Regions from separate parts of the Ligilactobacillus sp. ESL1201 genome, predicted to be linked through region 1. Evidence: predicted binding sites of a transcription regulator. Region 1 holds the regulator's gene; the other holds the start of a gene.
What was found. Region 1 encodes CtsR, which represses protease genes until heat stress. Its sites were predicted from a motif close to TTGGTCAAAAAAGGTCAAANA; they were not measured.
Positions count from the first base shown of each region.

Region 2: the regulator CtsR is predicted to act here: its motif matches at 6,177-6,197, upstream of ACSYSK_RS03015 (ATP-dependent Clp protease proteolytic subunit).

Region 1 is NZ_CP196362.1:1,667,608-1,677,712, reverse strand. It holds gene lysS (lysine--tRNA ligase) at 1-937, shown strand, start outside; rRNA gene ACSYSK_RS08315 (16S ribosomal RNA) at 1,367-2,930, shown strand; tRNA gene ACSYSK_RS08310 (tRNA-Ile) at 2,999-3,072, shown strand; tRNA gene ACSYSK_RS08305 (tRNA-Ala) at 3,101-3,173, shown strand; rRNA gene ACSYSK_RS08300 (23S ribosomal RNA) at 3,313-6,221, shown strand; rRNA gene rrf (5S ribosomal RNA) at 6,294-6,410, shown strand; tRNA gene ACSYSK_RS08290 (tRNA-Asn) at 6,417-6,489, shown strand; tRNA gene ACSYSK_RS08285 (tRNA-Ser) at 6,497-6,587, shown strand; tRNA gene ACSYSK_RS08280 (tRNA-Glu) at 6,604-6,675, shown strand; tRNA gene ACSYSK_RS08275 (tRNA-Val) at 6,680-6,752, shown strand; tRNA gene ACSYSK_RS08270 (tRNA-Lys) at 6,762-6,834, shown strand; tRNA gene ACSYSK_RS08265 (tRNA-Leu) at 6,845-6,926, shown strand; tRNA gene ACSYSK_RS08260 (tRNA-Gly) at 6,960-7,031, shown strand; tRNA gene ACSYSK_RS08255 (tRNA-Arg) at 7,049-7,122, shown strand; tRNA gene ACSYSK_RS08250 (tRNA-Pro) at 7,128-7,201, shown strand; gene ACSYSK_RS08245 (CtsR family transcriptional regulator) at 7,374-7,841, shown strand; gene ACSYSK_RS08240 (ATP-dependent Clp protease ATP-binding subunit) at 7,855-10,105, shown strand, end outside.
Region 2 is NZ_CP196362.1:603,847-613,951, reverse strand. It holds gene gap (type I glyceraldehyde-3-phosphate dehydrogenase) at 1-417, opposite strand, end outside; gene ACSYSK_RS03040 (sugar-binding transcriptional regulator) at 482-1,510, opposite strand; gene rpoN (RNA polymerase factor sigma-54) at 1,711-3,018, opposite strand; tRNA gene ACSYSK_RS03030 (tRNA-Arg) at 3,080-3,151, shown strand; gene ACSYSK_RS03025 (ABC transporter ATP-binding protein) at 3,431-5,179, opposite strand; gene ACSYSK_RS03020 (glycosyltransferase) at 5,213-6,001, opposite strand; gene ACSYSK_RS03015 (ATP-dependent Clp protease proteolytic subunit) at 6,262-6,855, shown strand; gene whiA (DNA-binding protein WhiA) at 7,011-7,940, opposite strand; gene ACSYSK_RS03005 (gluconeogenesis factor YvcK family protein) at 7,953-8,966, opposite strand; gene rapZ (RNase adapter RapZ) at 8,963-9,847, opposite strand; gene ACSYSK_RS02995 (S-ribosylhomocysteine lyase) at 9,941-10,105, opposite strand, start outside.

The DNA of each region.
Region 1 (10,105 bases):
AAAATATTTAGACCACGAAGGATTTTTGGAAGTCGAAACGCCGGTTTTGCATAATCAAGCCGGTGGTGCTGCCGCACGTCCGTTTAAAACACATCACAATGCCTTAGACATTGAGTTGTATCTACGGATCGCGCTGGAGTTGCACTTAAAACGGCTAATAGTCGGCGGCATGGAACGCGTCTATGAAATCGGCCGTGTATTTCGGAATGAAGGGATCGATACCAAACACAATCCCGAATTTACGATGCTCGAGTCGTATGCCGCTTACTTTGATTTTACCGACGTGATGGATGAGACAGAAGGGATTTTCAAGGCGGCTTGTCGGGTAGTTTCGGATGATAATAAAGTCACTTTCCACGATCATCAAGTTGATTTTGGTAAGCCATTTAGGCGTGTGCATATGGTCGATATGATCAAGGAAACGACAGGGGTCGATTTTTGGCCAGAAATGTCAGTGGAGCAGGCGCGTACATTAGCAGACGAACACGGTGTTCACTACGAGTCTTACTGGCAAGTAGGCCATATTATCAACGAATTTTTTGAACAGTTCTGTGAAAGCCAGATCGTGGATCCAACCTTTATTTATGGTCATCCCGTGGAAATTTCACCGTTAGCCAAAAAGAACCCTAAGGATCCGCGTTTTACCGATCGTTTTGAGCTATTTATTTTGGGTAGTGAATATGCCAACGCATTTACCGAACTAAACGACCCGATCGACCAGCGGCAGCGTTTTGAAGCACAGGTGGCTGAACGTAAAGAAGGAAACGACGAAGCCGAAGGAATTGACGAAGACTATTTGGAGGCAATGGAATACGGGATGCCTCCTACTGGTGGCTTGGGGATCGGTATCGATCGCTTGGTAATGTTGATGACCGATGCTCCTTCGATCAGGGATGTTTTGTTGTTCCCAACTTTGCGACCAGAAGAGCAAAAATAATTGGGCAGTCATCGTTTGACTTAGCTTAAGTTATTAGAGATAATGAAGAGGATTGAGAGTGTAGTTTTATTCTCATTCCTCTTTTTGTGTCTATTAGTGGTAAATATTGTTTAGTATTTACGAGAATAGAAATGACAAAATTGCCGCAATAAAATATTTTTAGTCAAAGGTATTGACGGCAAGGACAGAAGCGTGTATATTATTAAATGCTCACCGCTACGAGGTGCTACGGCACAGAAAGTTAATTGAAATTAACAGTTGACTTGTTAGCGATGAGATGTTATAGTAATAAAGTTGTTGCTTGATAAGCAACAGAGTAGAACTTTGAAAACTGAACAAAGTTTCGTAAAAATGTGTGAGGTCGCTCGGAGCAATCCGGGTGCAAACATTTGCGAAGTCAATTTCGCTAGTAATCAAAAATGAGCTAAACAAACTGAGAGTTTGATCCTGGCTCAGGACGAACGCTGGCGGCGTGCCTAATACATGCAAGTCGAACGAGAATGTGTTGGGAGTGGTACTTGTATCACGAACAAGACAGGAAAGTGGCGAACGGGTGAGTAACACGTGGGCAACCTGCCCTTAAGTTGGGGATAACACTTGGAAACAGGTGCTAATACCGAATGAGCCCATAAAGCACATGCTTTATGGGGAAAAGATGGCGTCAGCTATTGCTTGAGGATGGGCCCGCGGCGTATTAACTAGTTGGTAGGGTAACGGCCTACCAAGGTGATGATACGTAGCCGAACTGAGAGGTTGATCGGCCACATTGGGACTGAGACACGGCCCAAACTCCTACGGGAGGCAGCAGTAGGGAATCTTCCACAATGGACGCAAGTCTGATGGAGCAACGCCGCGTGTGTGAAGAAGGTCTTCGGATCGTAAAACACTGTTGTCAGAGAAGAACGAGTTCTAGAGTAACTGCTAGAGCCATGACGGTATCTGACGAGGAAGTCACGGCTAACTACGTGCCAGCAGCCGCGGTAATACGTAGGTGGCAAGCGTTGTCCGGATTTATTGGGCGTAAAGGGAACGCAGGCGGTTTTTTAAGTCTGATGTGAAAGCCTTCGGCTTAACCGGAGTCGTGCATTGGAAACTGGAGAACTTGAGTGCAGAAGAGGAGAGTGGAACTCCATGTGTAGCGGTGAAATGCGTAGATATATGGAAGAACACCAGTGGCGAAAGCGGCTCTCTGGTCTGTAACTGACGCTGAGGTTCGAAAGCGTGGGGAGCGAACAGGATTAGATACCCTGGTAGTCCACGCTGTAAACGATGAATGCTAGGTGTTGGAGGGTTTCCGCCCTTCAGTGCCGCAGCAAACGCATTAAGCATTCCGCCTGGGGAGTACGACCGCAAGGTTGAAACTCAAAGGAATTGACGGGGGCCCGCACAAGCGGTGGAGCATGTGGTTTAATTCGAAGCAACGCGAAGAACCTTACCAGGTCTTGACATCTAGTGCCAACCTAAGAGATTAGGTGTTTCCTTCGGGAACACTAAGACAGGTGGTGCATGGCTGTCGTCAGCTCGTGTCGTGAGATGTTGGGTTAAGTCCCGCAACGAGCGCAACCCTTGTTGCCAGTTGCCAGCATTCAGTTGGGCACTCTGGCGAGACTGCCGGTGACAAACCGGAGGAAGGTGGGGATGACGTCAAGTCATCATGCCCCTTATGACCTGGGCTACACACGTGCTACAATGGACGGTACAACGAGTTGCGAGACCGCGAGGTCAAGCTAATCTCTAAAAGCCGTTCTCAGTTCGGATTGCAGGCTGCAACCCGCCTGCATGAAGTCGGAATCGCTAGTAATCGCGGATCAGCATGCCGCGGTGAATACGTTCCCGGGCCTTGTACACACCGCCCGTCACACCATGAGAGTTTGTAACACCCAAAGCCGGTGGGGTAACCGTAAGGAACCAGCCGTCTAAGGTGGGACAGATGATTGGGGTGAAGTCGTAACAAGGTAGCCGTAGGAGAACCTGCGGCTGGATCACCTCCTTTCTAAGGAAAATAACGGAAACTCACACAACGAAACTTTGTTTGGTTTTGAAAGCTCTACTTTTACAAATGGGCCTATAGCTCAGCTGGTTAGAGCGCACGCCTGATAAGCGTGAGGTCGATGGTTCGAGTCCATTTAGGCCCATTGCACCACTTTTTTAATATTTTGTTACGGGGCTTTAGCTCAGCTGGGAGAGCACCTGCTTTGCAAGCAGGAGGTCAACGGTTCGATCCCGTTAAGCTCCATTGACAGGCAACTGTCAAAGCATTGTTCATTGAAAACTGAATCATTTTTATTTCTTAATAATCAACCGAGAAAAACACTGCGTAAAAATTGACGAGAACAACGTCAACTCATAACCAATTTATCGTCAGATAAATTAAAGGTTAAGTTAGGAAGGGCGCATGGTGGATGCCTTGGCACTAGGAGTCGAAGAAGGACGCAACTAACAGCGAAATGCTGCGGTCAGCTGTAAGTAAGCAATGACCCGCAGATCTCCGAATGGGAAAACCCAATAACCGTGAGGTTATTATCGCTGACCGTTAAGGTCAGTTGAAGACAGACGTGGGGAACTGAAACATCTCAGTACCTGCAGGAAAAGAAAACAACAGTGATTCCCTGAGTAGCGGCGAGCGAACGGGGAACAGCCCAAACCGAAAGACTTGTCTTTCGGGGTTGTAGGACCGAACATAGACGGTGAGGAATGTAGCTGAATGATCTGGGAAGGTCAGCCATAGAAGGTGAGAGCCCTGTAAGTGAAACACGACGAACCGAGAATCGGGATCCTGAGTACGGCGGGACACGTGAAATCCCGTCGGAAGCTGGGAGGACCATCTCCCAAGGCTAAATACTACCTAGTGACCGATAGTGAACCAGTACCGTGAGGGAAAGGTGAAAAGCACCCCGGAAGGGGAGTGAAATAGTTCCTGAAACCATGTGCCTACAAGTAGTCAAAGCCCATTTAAGGGTAATGGCGTGCCTTTTGTAGAATGAACCGGCGAGTTACGTTAAGCTGCAAGGTTAAAGTGGAAAGACTGGAGCCGTAGCGAAAGCAAGTCTGAAGAGGGCGACAAAGTAGTTTGACGTAGACCCGAAACCAAGTGACCTACCCATGTCCAGGTTGAAAGTGCGGTAAAACGCACCGGAGGACCGCACCCGTGTATGTTGAAAAATGCTGGGATGAGGTGTGGGTAGCGGTGAAATTCCAAACGAACTTGGAGATAGCTGGTTCTCTCCGAAATAGCTTTAGGGCTAGCCTCGGTATGAATGATCGTGGAGGTAGAGCACTGTTTGAACTAGGGGTCCGTCTTGGGTTACTGAATTCAGATAAACTCCGAATGCCACAGATCAATGACCGGGAGTCAGACTGCGAGTGATAAGATCCGTAGTCGAAAGGGAAACAGCCCAGATCACCGATTAAGGTCCCAAAATATGTGTTAAGTGGAAAAGGATGTGGAATTGCACAGACAACTAGGATGTTGGCTCAGAAGCAGCCACCATTTAAAGAGTGCGTAATAGCTCACTAGTCGAGTGGTTCTGCGCCGAAAATGTAACGGGGCTAAACACATTACCGAAATCGTGGATCCAACCGCAGGTTGGATGGTAGGAGAGCGTTCTAAGGGCGGCGAAGCTAGACCGTAAGGACTGGTGGAGCGCTTAGAAGTGAGAATGCCGGTATGAGTAGCGCAAGGTCAGTGAGAATCTGACCCACCGAAAGACTAAGGTTTCCTGGGGAAGGCTCGTCCGCCCAGGGTAAGTCGGGACCTAAGCTGAGGCCGCAAGGCGTAGGCGATGGATAACAGGTGGAGATTCCTGTACTGATCAGATCTGATTGAACAATGGAGGGACGCAGGAGGCAAGCGAAGCGTGCGAATGGAAATGCACGTCCAAGCAGCGAGTGCGAGTGTGAGTTAAATGTTTGCATTCAAGCAACACGAGCTGTGATGGGGAGCGAAATCTAAGTAGCGAAGGGAAGCGAGTCACACTGCCGAGAAAAGCTTCTAGTAAGGATCTGGTCACCCGTACCGCAAACCGACACAGGTAGTCGAGGAGAGAATCCTCAGGTGAGCGAGAGAACTCTCGTTAAGGAACTCGGCAAAATGACCCCGTAACTTCGGGAGAAGGGGTGCTGATCTAACGATCAGCCGCAGTGAATAGGCCCAGGCGACTGTTTATCAAAAACACAGGTTTCTGCAAAATCGTAAGATGAAGTATAGGGGCTGACGCCTGCCCGGTGCTGGAAGGTTAAGCGGATGAGTTAGCGCAAGCGAAGCTCAAAAGTGAAGCCCCAGTAAACGGCGGCCGTAACTATAACGGTCCTAAGGTAGCGAAATTCCTTGTCGGGTAAGTTCCGACCCGCACGAAAGGCGTAACGATCTGGGCACTGTCTCAACGAGAGACTCGGTGAAATTATAATACCCGTGAAGATGCGGGTTACCCGCGACAGGACGGAAAGACCCCATGGAGCTTTACTGTAGCTTGATATTGGGTGTTCGTATAACTTGTACAGGATAGGTAGGAGCCATAGAAGGCGGAACGTCAGTTTCGCCCGAGGCGTTGGTGGGATACTACCCTCGTTGTATGAACACTCTAACCCACACCGGTTAACCCGGTGGGAGACAGTGTCTGGTAGGCAGTTTGACTGGGGCGGTCGCCTCCTAAAAGGTAACGGAGGCGCCCAAAGGTTCCCTCAAAATGGTTGGAAATCATTTGCAGAGTGTAAAGGCACAAGGGAGCTTGACTGCGAGACCTACAAGTCGAGCAGGGACGAAAGTCGGGCTTAGTGATCCGGTGGTTCCGTATGGAAGGGCCATCGCTCAACGGATAAAAGCTACCCTGGGGATAACAGGCTTATCTCCCCCAAGAGTTCACATCGACGGGGAGGTTTGGCACCTCGATGTCGGCTCATCGCATCCTGGGGCTGTAGTCGGTCCCAAGGGTTGGGCTGTTCGCCCATTAAAGCGGTACGCGAGCTGGGTTCAGAACGTCGTGAGACAGTTCGGTCCCTATCCGTCGCGGGCGTAGGAAATTTGCGAGGATCTGTCCTTAGTACGAGAGGACCGGGATGGACATACCGCTGGTGTACCAGTTGTCTTGCCCAAGGCAGCGCTGGGTAGCTAAGTATGGATGAGATAAACGCTGAAAGCATCTAAGTGCGAAACTCGCCTCCAGATGAGATTTCCCATTCAGAAATGAAGTAAGACCCCTGAGAGAATAACAGGTAGATAGGATGGAAGTGGAAGTGCCGTGAGGCATGGAGCGGACCATTACTAATCGGTCGAGGGCTTAACCAAGTAGCAAGCGCAGTGGAAGTCGGAAGACAGAAGAAATAAAGATGATTTAGTTTTGAGTGAGCAAAGCTCACGTGTGGTGATGATGGCACGAAGGCTACACCTGTTCCCATGCCGAACACAGCAGTTAAGCTTCGTCACGCCGAGAGTAGTTGGGGGATCGCCCCCTGCGAGGGTAGGTCGTCGCCACGCATTTATTCCGGCATAGCTCAGTTGGTAGAGCATCTGACTGTTAATCAGGGTGTCGACGGTTCGAGTCCGCCTGCCGGAGTTATTATGGAGAGTTGTCCGAGAGGCCGAAGGAGCATGATTGGAAATCATGTAAGGGAGGATCGCCTTCCTTCAAGGGTTCGAATCCCTTACTCTCCGTAGTATTTCAATACCTGACCCGTTGGTCAAGTGGTTAAGACACCGCCCTTTCACGGCGGTAACATGGGTTCAAATCCCGTACGGGTCATTTTGGAGGATTAGCTCAGTTGGGAGAGCGTCTGCCTTACAAGCAGAGGGTCACAGGTTCGAGCCCTGTATCCTCCATGTTAATGCGAGTCGTTAGCTCAGTTGGTAGAGCATCTGACTTTTAATCAGAGGGTCGACAGTTCGAGCCTGTCACGACTCATTGTTATTTTGCGGGTGTGGCGGAACTGGCAGACGCGCTAGATTTAGGTTCTAGTGTTTAGCGACGTGGGGGTTCGAATCCCTTCACCCGCATGCGCTTTAAAAGGTAGTAGTTGAATATTTTATGCGGAAGTAGTTCAGTGGTAGAACATCACCTTGCCATGGTGGGGGTCGCGGGTTCGAATCCCGTCTTCCGCTTTTTTGTTACTTAATCTGCACCCATAGCGCAATTGGATAGAGTGTCTGACTACGAATCAGAAGGTTGTAGGTTCGACTCCTACTGGGTGCATATTTCGGGAAATAGCTCAGCTTGGTAGAGCGCCACGTTCGGGACGTGGAGGTCGCAGGTTCGAATCCTGTTTTCCCGATCGACTATTGAAAAGTTCTTAGACTGGTATTTTTCCAGTTTAAGGGCTTTTTAGTTATGTCTATGATACTAAATAAAGTTTTTGCCGTAGCGTTTCTTTTGCATTTTGCGAAGCATTCCATATATAATAAAAGTCAATATTAGTCAAACTAGAAGTAAGGAATGTGATTTGCATGCAGAATCGGAATATTTCAGACGTTATTGAAAAATATCTCAAGAGTATTTTGTCTGATTCACCTAAAATTGAAATCAAACGGTCTGAAATTGCGCAACAGTTTGACGTTGTTCCTTCGCAAATCAACTACGTAATTAAGACCAGATTTACACTGCAAAATGGCTATATCGTTGAGAGCAAGCGTGGTGGTGGTGGTTATATCAGGATCGCTAAGGTCAATTTGATCGATAATTCTGGAATGCTGGATCGTTTGATTGCATACATCGGCGATAGTATTACAATGAATAAGGCCTTACAGATCATTCAGAGTTTATATGAAGACAAATTGTTAACGCAAAAGGAAGCTAATTTGATACTGGCGGCAATGGATCATGATACTTTGAATTTAGGCGATAAGGATTTAGAAAATATGTTACGTGCACGGATCTTGGTCAGTATTTTAAATCGCCTACGGTGCGCGGAATAAAGGGGGACTTCTGATGGACGAGTTTTACACTCCGAGTGTTAAAAATGTGTTGGAGTTAGCTAAAAAAAGTGCCGCTAATTTTCGGCACCAAGCAATCGGGACCGAACACCTTTTATTAGCATTGGTACTGGAAAAATACGGGGTGGCGCACAAGGTTTTTGCGCAATTATTAGTAACACCTACCGATATTAAAGAGGAAATTGAACGTTTGGCCGGCTATGGTTCACTCAAACGAGAGGGAGCTACTTACCTGCCCTATTCACCGAAAACTAACGAAATTTTGCACGCGGCTCAGGTACAAGCTCAACTGTTCAATTCACCCGAGGTGGGCACCGAGCATTTGTTATTAGCTTTACTAGACGATGATAATACGTTGGCTTCCCGGATCTTATACAGCTTAAACATCGATAATAAACGGATGCAACAGCTGATTTTTAGACAGCTGGGAGTCAGTCAGAGTCAGTTAAGACGCAATAATAAAAAGAAAAAGCCCGCACAAGGAACACCGACGCTAGATTCTTTGGCCCGGAACTTAAACGAAATGGTGCGCCAAGGACAGATCGACCCCGTTTTGAGCCGGGATGCCGAGATCTCACGGGTAATTCAGATCTTGAGCAGACGAACTAAAAATAATCCGGTGCTCTTAGGGGAACCAGGAGTAGGAAAAACGGCGGTGGCAGAAGGATTTGCCCAGCAGATAGTGGAACAAAAGGTTCCTAGCGACTTAGCCAATAAACGGGTGATGATGCTTGATATGGGTTCTTTGGTAGCCGGGACCAAGTATCGGGGTGAATTTGAAGACCGTTTGAAAAATATCCTCGAAGAAATTTATCATGACGGTAACGTGATTTTATTTATCGATGAAATTCACACCCTGATCGGTGCGGGTGGCGCCGAGGGAGCGATCGATGCTTCTAACATTTTAAAACCTGCATTGGCCCGCGGGGAAGTGCAAGTGATTGGTGCTACGACTCTTGACGAGTACCAGAAGTATTTCGAGACTGATTCGGCGTTGGAGCGGCGGTTTGCGACCGTGATGGTGGCAGAACCGACGTTACCTCAGACTGTTGCTATTTTACAGGGGTTACGTCCGCGCTACGAACAGCATCACCACTTGAATATTACCGATGAGGCTTTGCAAGCTGCGGCTAAACTAAGCAGTCGGTATATTACCAACCGTTTTTTGCCGGATAAGGCGATCGATCTGATCGACGAAGCAGCCGCTCGTGTGCGCATTAATGGAACCGACGCACGTTTAGTGACTGCCAAACAAAAACTGGCAGCCGCTAAACAGCAAAAAGAAGCTGCACTGGTAGACGAGCACTTCGAACGAGCCGCTAAGTACCGCCAAGAAGAATTAAAATGGCAACAAAAGGTAACTAAGATCGAGGAACGGCAGCAAAAGGCCCAGGGTAAGCAAAAATATACTAAAAATGTGACTGCCCATGACGTGGCCGAAATCGTGGCAGAATGGACCGGGGTACCGGTAACACAGTTGACCAAGAGCGAAAGTGAGCGGCTATTAAACCTGGAGAAGATCTTACACGAACGAGTGATCGGCCAAGAAGACGCGATCAGTTCGGTGGCTAAAGCGATTCGCCGGGCTCGCAGCGGTTTAAGCGACCCGACTCGTCCGAGTGGTTCATTTATGTTTTTAGGCCCTACCGGGGTCGGCAAGACCGAATTGGCTAAGGCGTTAGCGCAGGCAATGTTTGGTGACGAAAATGCTTTGATCCGAATCGATATGAGTGAGTACATGGAAAAATACTCCACCAGTCGGTTGATCGGCGCGCCTCCGGGCTACGTTGGCTATGATGAGGGCGGGCAGCTGTCCGAAAAAGTTCGTCATAAGCCGTATTCAGTGGTCTTATTGGACGAGGTCGAAAAGGCGCACCCCGACGTGTTTAACATCTTATTGCAAGTTTTGGACGACGGCTTTTTGACCGATTCCAAGGGACGCAAGATCGACTTTCGTAATACTATCATTATCATGACGTCTAACCTAGGTGCGACTGACTTGCGTGATAATAAGATGGTCGGTTTCGGTGCTAAATCAACTACCGGGGATTACCAAGCAATGGCAGCGCAGATCAGGGAGCGACTGAAAAAGACGTTCCGACCGGAATTTTTAAACCGGATCGATGAGATCGAAGTCTTCCATTCACTAACGCAAAAACAACTACAACAAATCGTTAAGTTGATGGTTCAACAAGTGATCGACCGTGTCAAAGAACACGACTTGACTTTAAAGATCACCCCGGCTG
Region 2 (10,105 bases), 940 kb from region 1:
TTGGTCATCGTTAACACCATAAACGATCGTTGTCATATTGCCAGCTGGTGCTGAAACCAAAACGCGTTTTGCGCCTGCTTCCAAGTGAGCAGATGCTTTTTCTTCTGAAGTGTAAAAACCTGTTGATTCAAGAACTAATTCAACACCGTCATTTTTAACCCAAGGAATATTATGAGCGTCTGGTTCTGCGTAAACCGGGATCTTCTTGCCGTCAATGATCAATGCATCGTCGGTTGCAGAAACTTCGCCATCAAACCGGCCATGAGCTGTATCATACTTCAGCAAGTGAGCTAACATTGCTGGTGAAGTTAAATCATTGATAGCAACAACTTCGAGATCCTTGCTGGTTTCTTTGATCCGACGAAGTGCCAAACGACCGATACGGCCAAAACCGTTAATACCTACTTTAGTAGTCATACTAAAATTTCCTCCTTCAGGAAATAAATATTTATTTTAAACAAGCAACATTAAGTTAATAATATTACTTTGTTAAAATCATCTTTGCGGCTCCCTCATCCGTTACCAAATAAGTTTGCGGGGGAGCGAGTTTCATGTAAGCAGCAATCGCAGTGGCTTTAGAAGCCCCACCAGCAACCGCCACAATACATTTCATAGTAGCCAGATCCTCTAACTGTAACCCGATTCGGGATAATTTATACACGATCCGACCACGGCAATCGAAAAAATAACCAAAAGCTTCACCGACAGCTCCAGCCGTTTGTAACTGCTTGATCACAGTTTCCGACATCGATCGCCTCTTAGCCATCGGAATTGCGGAACCAATACTATGGATCACCGCATTACTATGACTGATCAGTGTTACTACTTCTTGCACTGCCGGTTCATGTAACAACGGTTCGTAGGTGTCAGCGCTCACGTGTTCAGGAACATACAACGCGCGGTGTTTACCACCAGTTTCAGCGGCCATGCGCGCACAAATCGTGTTCGCCTGAATGTCGACTCGTTCACCGATCCCCCCACGAGCAGGGACAAAGGTCAGCTGTCGTTGCTGTAACAACTCAGCGGTCAAACACGTTGCCACCGTTGCCATCGTCGTACCCCCCATGACGGCAATAACATTCTTGCCGAAGGGTAACAACTGAGACAAAACGGTATTAACTGCCGCTCCCAGAGCACTAACAGTATCTTGAGCTGCATCTGCATCACCCGCAACTACCAAACAGCGATAGCCGCCTAACAACGCACTCAACTGTTTTTCCAACGCGGGCAACTTGCTCAACTGTCCTAAAACAGTGTTCAAATCACCAACTAGCTCTTGCCCCTTCGTCGTGAGTTGCATGCCACTTTGATTACTTTTTAGCAAACGCTGCGTCCGTAAAAAATCTGTTTCCGAGCGCAAAGTCCGTTCGCTCAAAGCTAAGTGCTGTGCCAATGAACGGCGCCCGATCGGAGCCATCTGGCTAATAGCCTGCAAAATACTAAACCTGAGCTGCAATGTGCTAAATAGGTCCGGCACGATCGCCTTCAGTAGTTCCAACTCACGGTGCATACTGCTCTCTCCCGGGACTAAAAATGTCCAGCAAATTTATCAGCTACTTATAACAGAGTTTAACTCGTTACAGTGGCTCGATTTCACCTACAAGTGCATTATAGCAATAATGAAAAATCAATGCAAGTCAAGTAAGTCCCTGTGCACAAATATTTTTTTCCGGGCAAAAAATTTCCTCGTAGGGGGATAATTTAACCTTCTCAGTATTTTTTCCTTTTGCTCGAACTAACTATTCCCAGCTGTTCCCGGTATTTCGCAACTGTTCTGCGGGACAATTTCAGTCCCTTCGCTGCTAGATCGACGGTTATGCGTTGATCGGACAGCGGTTCTTTAGGATCCTCTTGGGCAATTTGTTTTTTGATCATTTCCTTAACGTCGGCTGCGGTTAGCTCTTCTTGACCGTAGTTTACCGCCTGAGAAAAGAAACTCTTCAGTTCAAAAACTCCCGCATCAGTTTGTAAATACTTGCCGTTGATCGTGCGGCTGACCGTCGATTCGTGTAACTGCAACTTCTGCGCGACGTCCCTGAGTAATAAAGGCTTTAACCTCGTCGTTTTCCCCCAGAAAAATTCCTTTTGGCGGGCGACGATTTCGTTTCCCACCCGTAATAACGTACTGCCCCGCTGTTCGATGTCTTTTGCGATCACGCCGTATTCTTTTTTCTTTTGTTCCAAATAGGCTTGGACTGCTGGATCTTTTTCCGCTGCCATCCGTTGAAAATAAGCCGTACGAAACGCAATTTTAGGAACCGACTGCCTGGTAGCCGCTAACGTCAGTTGGCCTTCAGCCGTTTTAGTTAAAATTAAGTCCGGTTGGATGTAGCCTACCGGATTTTGATTATAAGCTGCTCCCGGTGCCGGTGACAACGTTTGGACGTAATCAAAGATTTTTTGCAGATCGGCTAAAGGAATACCGTACTTTTGTGCTAAGGGCCCCCATTTACGATCGCTAAAGTCCTTAAAGTCCTGAGCTAAGATCTCGCACGTCAATGCGGGAGCGTTGCTATCATTTTGACTTTGTAACAACAAGCATTCTTGCAAATTACGCGCACCCACGCCCGGCGGATCTAATTGCTGTAACAGCGTCAACGCGTCGATGATCGTCGTTTGGTCCACCTTTTTTTGTGCGACTAATTCATTCAAATCAATTTCTAAATACCCGTTTAAGTCGAGGTGCTCCAACAAATAGATCACCCACCCGCGTAAAACGGTCTTGCGCATCGTCAAATGAATCTGTTCTAACAAATAATCGTAAAGTGACTGCGTTTTTTGGGTCGCAGTATACGTCGTCCAATCGCTCGTATCTGCACTGTGACTAACGTAACTTTGCTCTTTTCTAAGTGCCGGGTTAACGATCAAAAACGGATTGTCTAACTGTTTTTGTGCTAAGTATTCTTTTAATTCATCGGTATTAAACTTTAAAATTTGGATCGATTGCTGCATTCGTTGCGTCATCGCTAGCTTTTGAACCTGTTTTTGCTGCTGATTTAGGCTTTGTTGTAATGCCATGCAAATTTCTCCTTAAAAGTACTTGTATTTTAAAATCACTTGAGTTAGAATAGTTAAGCACGCGCCGATAGTGTAATGGATCGCACGCAAGATTCCGGTTCTTGAGATCAGGGTTCGACTCCCTGTTGGCGCATCGCCGAATTTTAATTTTAAATATGACAGTCAGAAGCCTTAACTTTTAAAGGCTTTTTCTTTTACCACTAAAAATGATTTAGCCACAATTATAATATACAACTTTCTTGGAGCATTTTTACCTAATATCCTAAAATATTTTTACCAATAACAAAAAAGAGTTGAAACAAAAAGCGATCAAGTCCATTACTTACGAAAACCAAAAATAGGACCGGAACAAAACAGAATTTTGTTCCAGTCCCATTTTATCTTAGTTAAAATTTTAATCACCACAGCGAACTTATTTTTTCTCAAACTGACTATGAAAGTACTCCCGGTACAGCGGATAAGTGTGCAGTAGCTGCTGGTGTGTTCCCGAGCCACCGACCTTACCATTATTGATAAAATAGATCTGGTCGGCGCCGATGATCGTATTTAAGCGGTGCGCAATCACAAAAGTCGTGCGTCCTTTCATCAGTTTAGCCAACGCCTTTTGGATCATCGCTTCCGCGGCTGGATCCAAACTAGCCGTCGCTTCGTCTAACATCAATAAACGCGGGTCGCGCAAAAAGACGCGGGCGATCGCCAAACGCTGGCGCTGTCCTCCCGAAAGGCTCATCGCCCGCTCACCGATCTGCGTGTCTAATTGTTCGGGCATTGCCGCTACAAAATCCTTAGCGTACGCCAAATCTAACACGTGCCACAAATCATCATCACTGAAGTCCTGAGTCATACCATAAGTCAAATTATAGCGGATCGTCCCCGCCACGGCCGCGGCATTTTGGTCAACCAGTCCCAGTTGCTTGCGCCAACTTTCCAAGTTAAGCTGAGCCAAATCGGTATCACCGATCATGATTTTTCCACTGTCCGGTTCGTAAAAACGTTCCATTAATTTAAAAATAGTGGATTTACCACCACCAGAAGGCCCCACAAACGCTACTAGCGAATTAGGTTGAACCGTGAAATTGATTTTTCGCAGACTTTTTCTTCCTGATGGATATGTAAAGGCAACATCTTCCATTTTGATCTGCCGCTGCTCTAGCATCAGTTTTGTTCCCTGGTCACAGACTTCTTCTGTTTCGTTTAACAATTCTTGGATCTTAGTCGTTGCCCCAGTCGCCTTGGCAAAATCGGTCATAAACTGTCCCAAGGTAGTAAAAGGCACGAGCAACTGCACCAAATACATCATAAATGCCAGTAAAGTACCGGTATCCAATGTACCTGACTTGATCCGCACAGCCCCGTACAATAAAATCCCGATGATCGTCATTAACATGATCAACCCGGTCACTGGCCCCGTAATGGCGTCGTAAATCGCTTCTTTACAGCCAACTTGATACAGCAAGCTCATCTGCTGACGCCCTTTTTTGCGCTCCAGCGGTTCCGCATTAGCCGCCTTGACTAGCTGGACTTCTGCCAACATCTCGGTCACTTTACCGTTGAGCTGAGCCAAATAATGTTGCCGCTTTTTCCCCAACTTAGCCGACCGTTTCAAAATTGGCGACAAAATAACGAGTAACAACGGGATAACTGCGAACAAAACGATCGTCATTTTCCAGTCCATCGCCAACATAAAGCACAATACTCCGACTAATTGCAACAAGGAAGTCGCCATTTTAGGTAAAGAATTAGCGAGTAACTCCTTGACTTGATTGGCATCGTTGGTGATCCGCGAAGCAATTTCTCCCGCACGATTACGAGCAAAATAACCTAATGGTAAGGTCAGTACCTTGTCCCATAACTTGACACGCAATTGGCGCACGACTTCTTCACCAAAAAATCCCAAAAATCCGCCAGAAAGCGCTCCTAATAATGTGCTACAAACAAACACTAGGCAACCCAAGACTACTAATCCGGTGTTCACATTAGCCAAAGAATGTTGTACCTGATTGATGATCTGTTTAGCCATTACTGGTACTATTAATTGAAGAAAGATCGAAACCATTCCTAATAAAATACCGCTCACAAATTTCCAGTAATGGGGCCGAAGTTGCAAAATCAACGCCGCTAGTCCGCGGCCATGGCCCAGCAATCTTTTCTTTATCTGCATGAATTCTCCTTTGACTACAACAAAATGGCCGTTTTAAGGATCTACTAATTGCAAATACTCATCAAACACGGCCGTATCATCCCCCACCAATCCCGCGGCAAAGACTTTATCGATCTCCCACGGCTTGATGGAAACGGGATGGATCACCGGAAACAGCTTCCAGCTGGTAGAAAAATGCTGAAATACCGTCTCCTTATTCACTCCATGTTGCTCGTTATATTTTCTATCCGCCAGGCGTTTGGTAGTAGCAAACTTATTGATTGCCGATTGGTCCGGCATGATCAAACGGTGCCGGCGACAATAAGCCCGACACTTAGCAAACAACCCTGTCTGGCGAATCATTTCCATGTTTAGTAACAACATTCCTGAATTAAGGTAATCAAATTTTTTTAATTGGTAATGGAAAAACCAGCGACCGTAATAATCTAACACCCCTACCACTTCCGTTTGCGCCAGTGATTGGTAATAAAAATCCTGAAACGGCCGGTGACAAATAATATCCGTGTCTAAGTATAATAACCGCTGCGGAATTTCCGGCACCAAATCAACGTACAAACGCAGCATACTGTAAGGCGTAAACAGCGTCTTGAGGTTAGCAGTCGGAGGATCAGCGTTAAAGACTGAGGTCAGATCGATTTTTTGGACCCGGTGCTGGGCATTTTTACTACGCACTAAATCAGCTAAATACTCAACATGAGCTGTACTAAGTGGGTGAAAATGTTGTTTACCATTGCTTAAGTCAGCGGTCACCAAATAAAAAGTGCACGGTTCAGTCACATTTTTAGTCAGTGATAATATTGACAGCAAAATGCCTTCAAACATCTGGTCATCGCCACAATACAAAATATTAATCGTAAAAACCTCCTTAGCACAAATTTTATTAGTTTATCGAGAAATTGTCAAAAAAGTAACGACAACTCCTTAGGTTAGTAATCACTTACTATAATAACACGAAGTTAACGGTGAAAAAAGATTCTACTATGTGCAACGTGCTTTAAGTTTGACCTTTTTTGACCTATAGAGTAAACTATTTATAAATCAATTAACCATTATCAGTTAGATTACGAGGAGGCTTTTGGACTATGAATTTGGTACCAACAGTTATTGAACAATCACCACAGGGCGAACGTGCTTATGATATTTACTCACGCTTACTAAAAGACCGGATCATCATGGTTTCGGGCGAAGTTAATGATGACATGGCTAACGCGATCATCGCGCAATTACTCTTCTTAGACGCACAGGACGCTAATAAAGACATCTATATGTATATCAATTCTCCCGGCGGATCGGTTTCCGCTGGGTTAGCGATCCTAGATACCATGAATTTTGTCAATGCTGACGTGCAAACGATCGTATTGGGCATGGCAGCTTCGATGGCTTCGATTTTGGCAACCAGTGGGACTAAAGGTAAGCGTTTTGCTTTACCTAACTCAGAAATCTTGATCCACCAGCCATTAGGCGGTGCTCAAGGCCAGTCAACGGAAATTCAGATCGCCGCTAAACACATTTCTAAAACCCGTAAGGTGATCAACCAGATTTTAGCGGAGGCGACGGGCCAAGAAATCGAAACGATCAACCACGACACTGAACGTGATAATTTCATGTCGGCCCAAGAGGCGGTAGATTACGGCCTGATCGATAAGATCATGACTAACAAGAAAAAATTAAAATAACAAGCTGCGAGAAAAGCACGGTTATGAAAAGGGACTGGAACAAAATTCTGTTTTGTTCCAGCCTCTTTTTTGTTTTCCGTAAGTAAAATAGGATTGACTCACAGCTTGTTTGATCGTGCTCGAAAAAACAGCAGTTTGTCCCAACTCCTTTTTCCCTATTCACTTAATTTTTGGGCAAACTCATTGATCTTACGCAAACGATGATTAACCCCGGACTTTGAAATCGGTCCGTCAGCCACAAAATTACCCAATTCTTTTAAACTAACGTCTGGGTGTTGCACTCGCGTTAGCGCCATCTGTTGTAATTTTACCGGCAACTTATTTAACCCGATCTTCTCGTCGATCAGTTTAATGTTAGCGATTTGCTTGGTAGCGGCATCTGCCACTTTATTCAGGTTGGCGTTTTCGCAATTAACGATCCGGTTGACCGAGTTGCGCATATCACGCATGATCCGAATATCTTCAAATTTAAGCATCGATTTCGTCGCACCGATCAAAGACAAAAAATCAGCAATTTTCTCGCCTTCCTTGAGATAAGTGATGTAGCCACTCCTTCTTTCGGTTTTACGCGCATGGAGGTGATAGTGATTCATCAACTCACAAATCGAATCGTTGTGACTTTCATATAAGGAATAAATTTCCAAGTGATAGCGGCTAGTTTCCGGATTATTAACCGACCCCGTCGCTAAAAATGCCCCCCGCAGGTAAGAACGCACGGGACCATCTAAACGCATAAATTCCGGTGGGACCGTCTGTTTGATCTGCATCCCCACTACGATATCTAAGTCTTGCAGGACTTTTTGAGTTTCCTTGCGTACGCGGACGACGTACAAGTTATTTTTTTTCAACTTCATTTTTTTGCGGACGCTCAGTTCACTTTTAGCGCCATAAAAATGGTCGAGCAACCAGTAGATCCTGCGGGCGATCGCTGGGTTTTCCGTTTGAATGCTCAAAACAAAATGGTGATTGACTAAACTCAAAGAACCATTCATTCTGATCAACGCAGCCAGCTCCGCTTTACCGTTAGCAGCCTGGCGGACTTCCAGCATCGTCAGCTCTTTTTTAACTTCACTAGCATATGACACGCAAAAGCCCCCTTAATTATAGTTGCTAACTTCCCACGACTTCGGGCGGCTAATCAGTTGCATCAGCTCGTTGACCACTTTAGTTCCATCGTGAAAAACTCCCCGCTCGCGCAGACACAAAAAGTTATCGGAGATCACCCGGCAGCCTTGTGCGCGTAGTCCCGCAAAGTCATACTTAACTTGATACAAGATCTCGTTATATTTTTGACTGTCCAAATAATCGGCAGGAACGGGCTCGGTGTTGACTAACACGGTGTCAATAAATTGCTGTCCTAAATGTTCGTTTAAGACCCGGACGTGGTCGGCGTCGGTAAATTTTTCGGTTTCCCCTTTTTGAGTCATGATATTACAAATATAAACTACTTCGGCCTTTGTGGCACAAAGCGCCTGCCCCACATTTTCGATCATTAAGTTAGGCAAAATGCTCGTAAATAAACTGCCCGGACCCAAAACGATCTGGTCGGCTTCCATGATCGCCTTGATCACTTCCGGTCGTGCCTGCGGTTTAGCTAACTGTGAGCTGGTGACCCAAACTTTAGTGATCGTCTTGTGGGCCGCCGTGATCTCAGCTTCCCCAGTCATGACCGTGCCATCGCTAAATTGAGCATTCAGCGTCAAAGGAACATCGGCGGCGGGATAAACGTTACCGTCCACCCGCATCATTTCGGAGAGTTTTTGGACCGCGGCAAAAATATCATCCTGGTACATCTCGGATAACGCCGCGATGATCAGATTACCGATCGCGTGTCCCGAAAAAAACTGGTCTTTAGAAGCGAAACGGTACTGAAAAATATTTTTATACAATCGGGGCATGTCCGACAACGACACCAAAACGTTACGAATATCGCCGGGAGGGACCACGTTGATATAGTCGCGTAAAACCCCCGAAGAACCACCATCGTCAGCCACCGTCACAATAGCCGTAATATCAGCGTTAGACCTACGCAAACCGTTTAAGATCACCGGCAAGCCGGTCCCGCCGCCGATCACTACTAGTGACGGGCGCTTGTTTTTTTTCGCTTTCATGAACGATTGACAGTCTCCTTTCGCTTGTGCATGTCACGGTGAGAAATGCGCACGGGATAATTTTTTTGCAATCGTTCACCGATTTTATGGGCTAACGCGACGGACCTATGCTGCCCGCCTGTACATCCAATAGCGATCACTAAACTCGATTTCCCTTCCGCAATATAGCCGGGCAAAATCTCTTCCAGCAGGTGTGCGAAATCCTGGTAAAATTTTTGTGCCGTCGTGGAATTCATCACGTAATCACTGACATCTTGGTCTAACCCCGTCTGTTCCTTTAATTCCGTCACATAATAAGGGTTGGGCAAAAAGCGCACGTCCATAACGATATCGGCGTCGATCGGTAAGCCGTACTTAAAACCAAATGACATGACCTCGACGTGAAAAGGCGTACTCTGATCATTTTGAAAGGTGTGAAAAATCTCCTCACGCAACTGCCGCGGCGACAAATTAGTCGTATCGATCACCAACTGCGCTTGACTCCTGATCTCCGCTAACAAGTTCCGCTCACGGGCGATCCCATCCAACAACCGGCCTTCACGAGCCAGCGGGTGAGCCCGACGCGTTTCTTTATAACGCGAGACCAACTCTTCGTCCGACGTATCCAAAAAAACGATCTGGACCCTGATTGCCGGGTTATCTTCGATCTGGTTTAAGGTGTGCGTGATCTGTTCGTAAAAAGAACGCGAACGCAAATCGATACCGAGCGCCACTTTATGAATCTTACCCGCCTCTTTGATCAGTTCATAAAACTTGGGTACCAGCGTCGGTGGCATGTTATCGACGCAAAAATAATTCAGATCCTCAAAGCTTTGCATCGCCACCGTTTTGCCGGCACCGCTCATTCCGGTCAAGATCACTACCTCAAATTTTTCTGACATTTTCGTCATCTCCCTTGTATCCATCCGGGCGTATCATTTTTTTCAAGCCATAAAAAATCCGGAAAGCAACTACCTTCCAGATCATTTTTTTAATTACTTCACTACTTTACGTTCAAACGGGTCAGACGAGATCCCTTCGTCTAAGATCTTACGGCACCATTCCTGTGCGGAAAAAAGTGAATGGTCACGGTAATTGCCGCAGCTCTTGATGTCTGTTCCCTGAACGTCGGACCAAGATGATTGGCAAATATCTTCTAA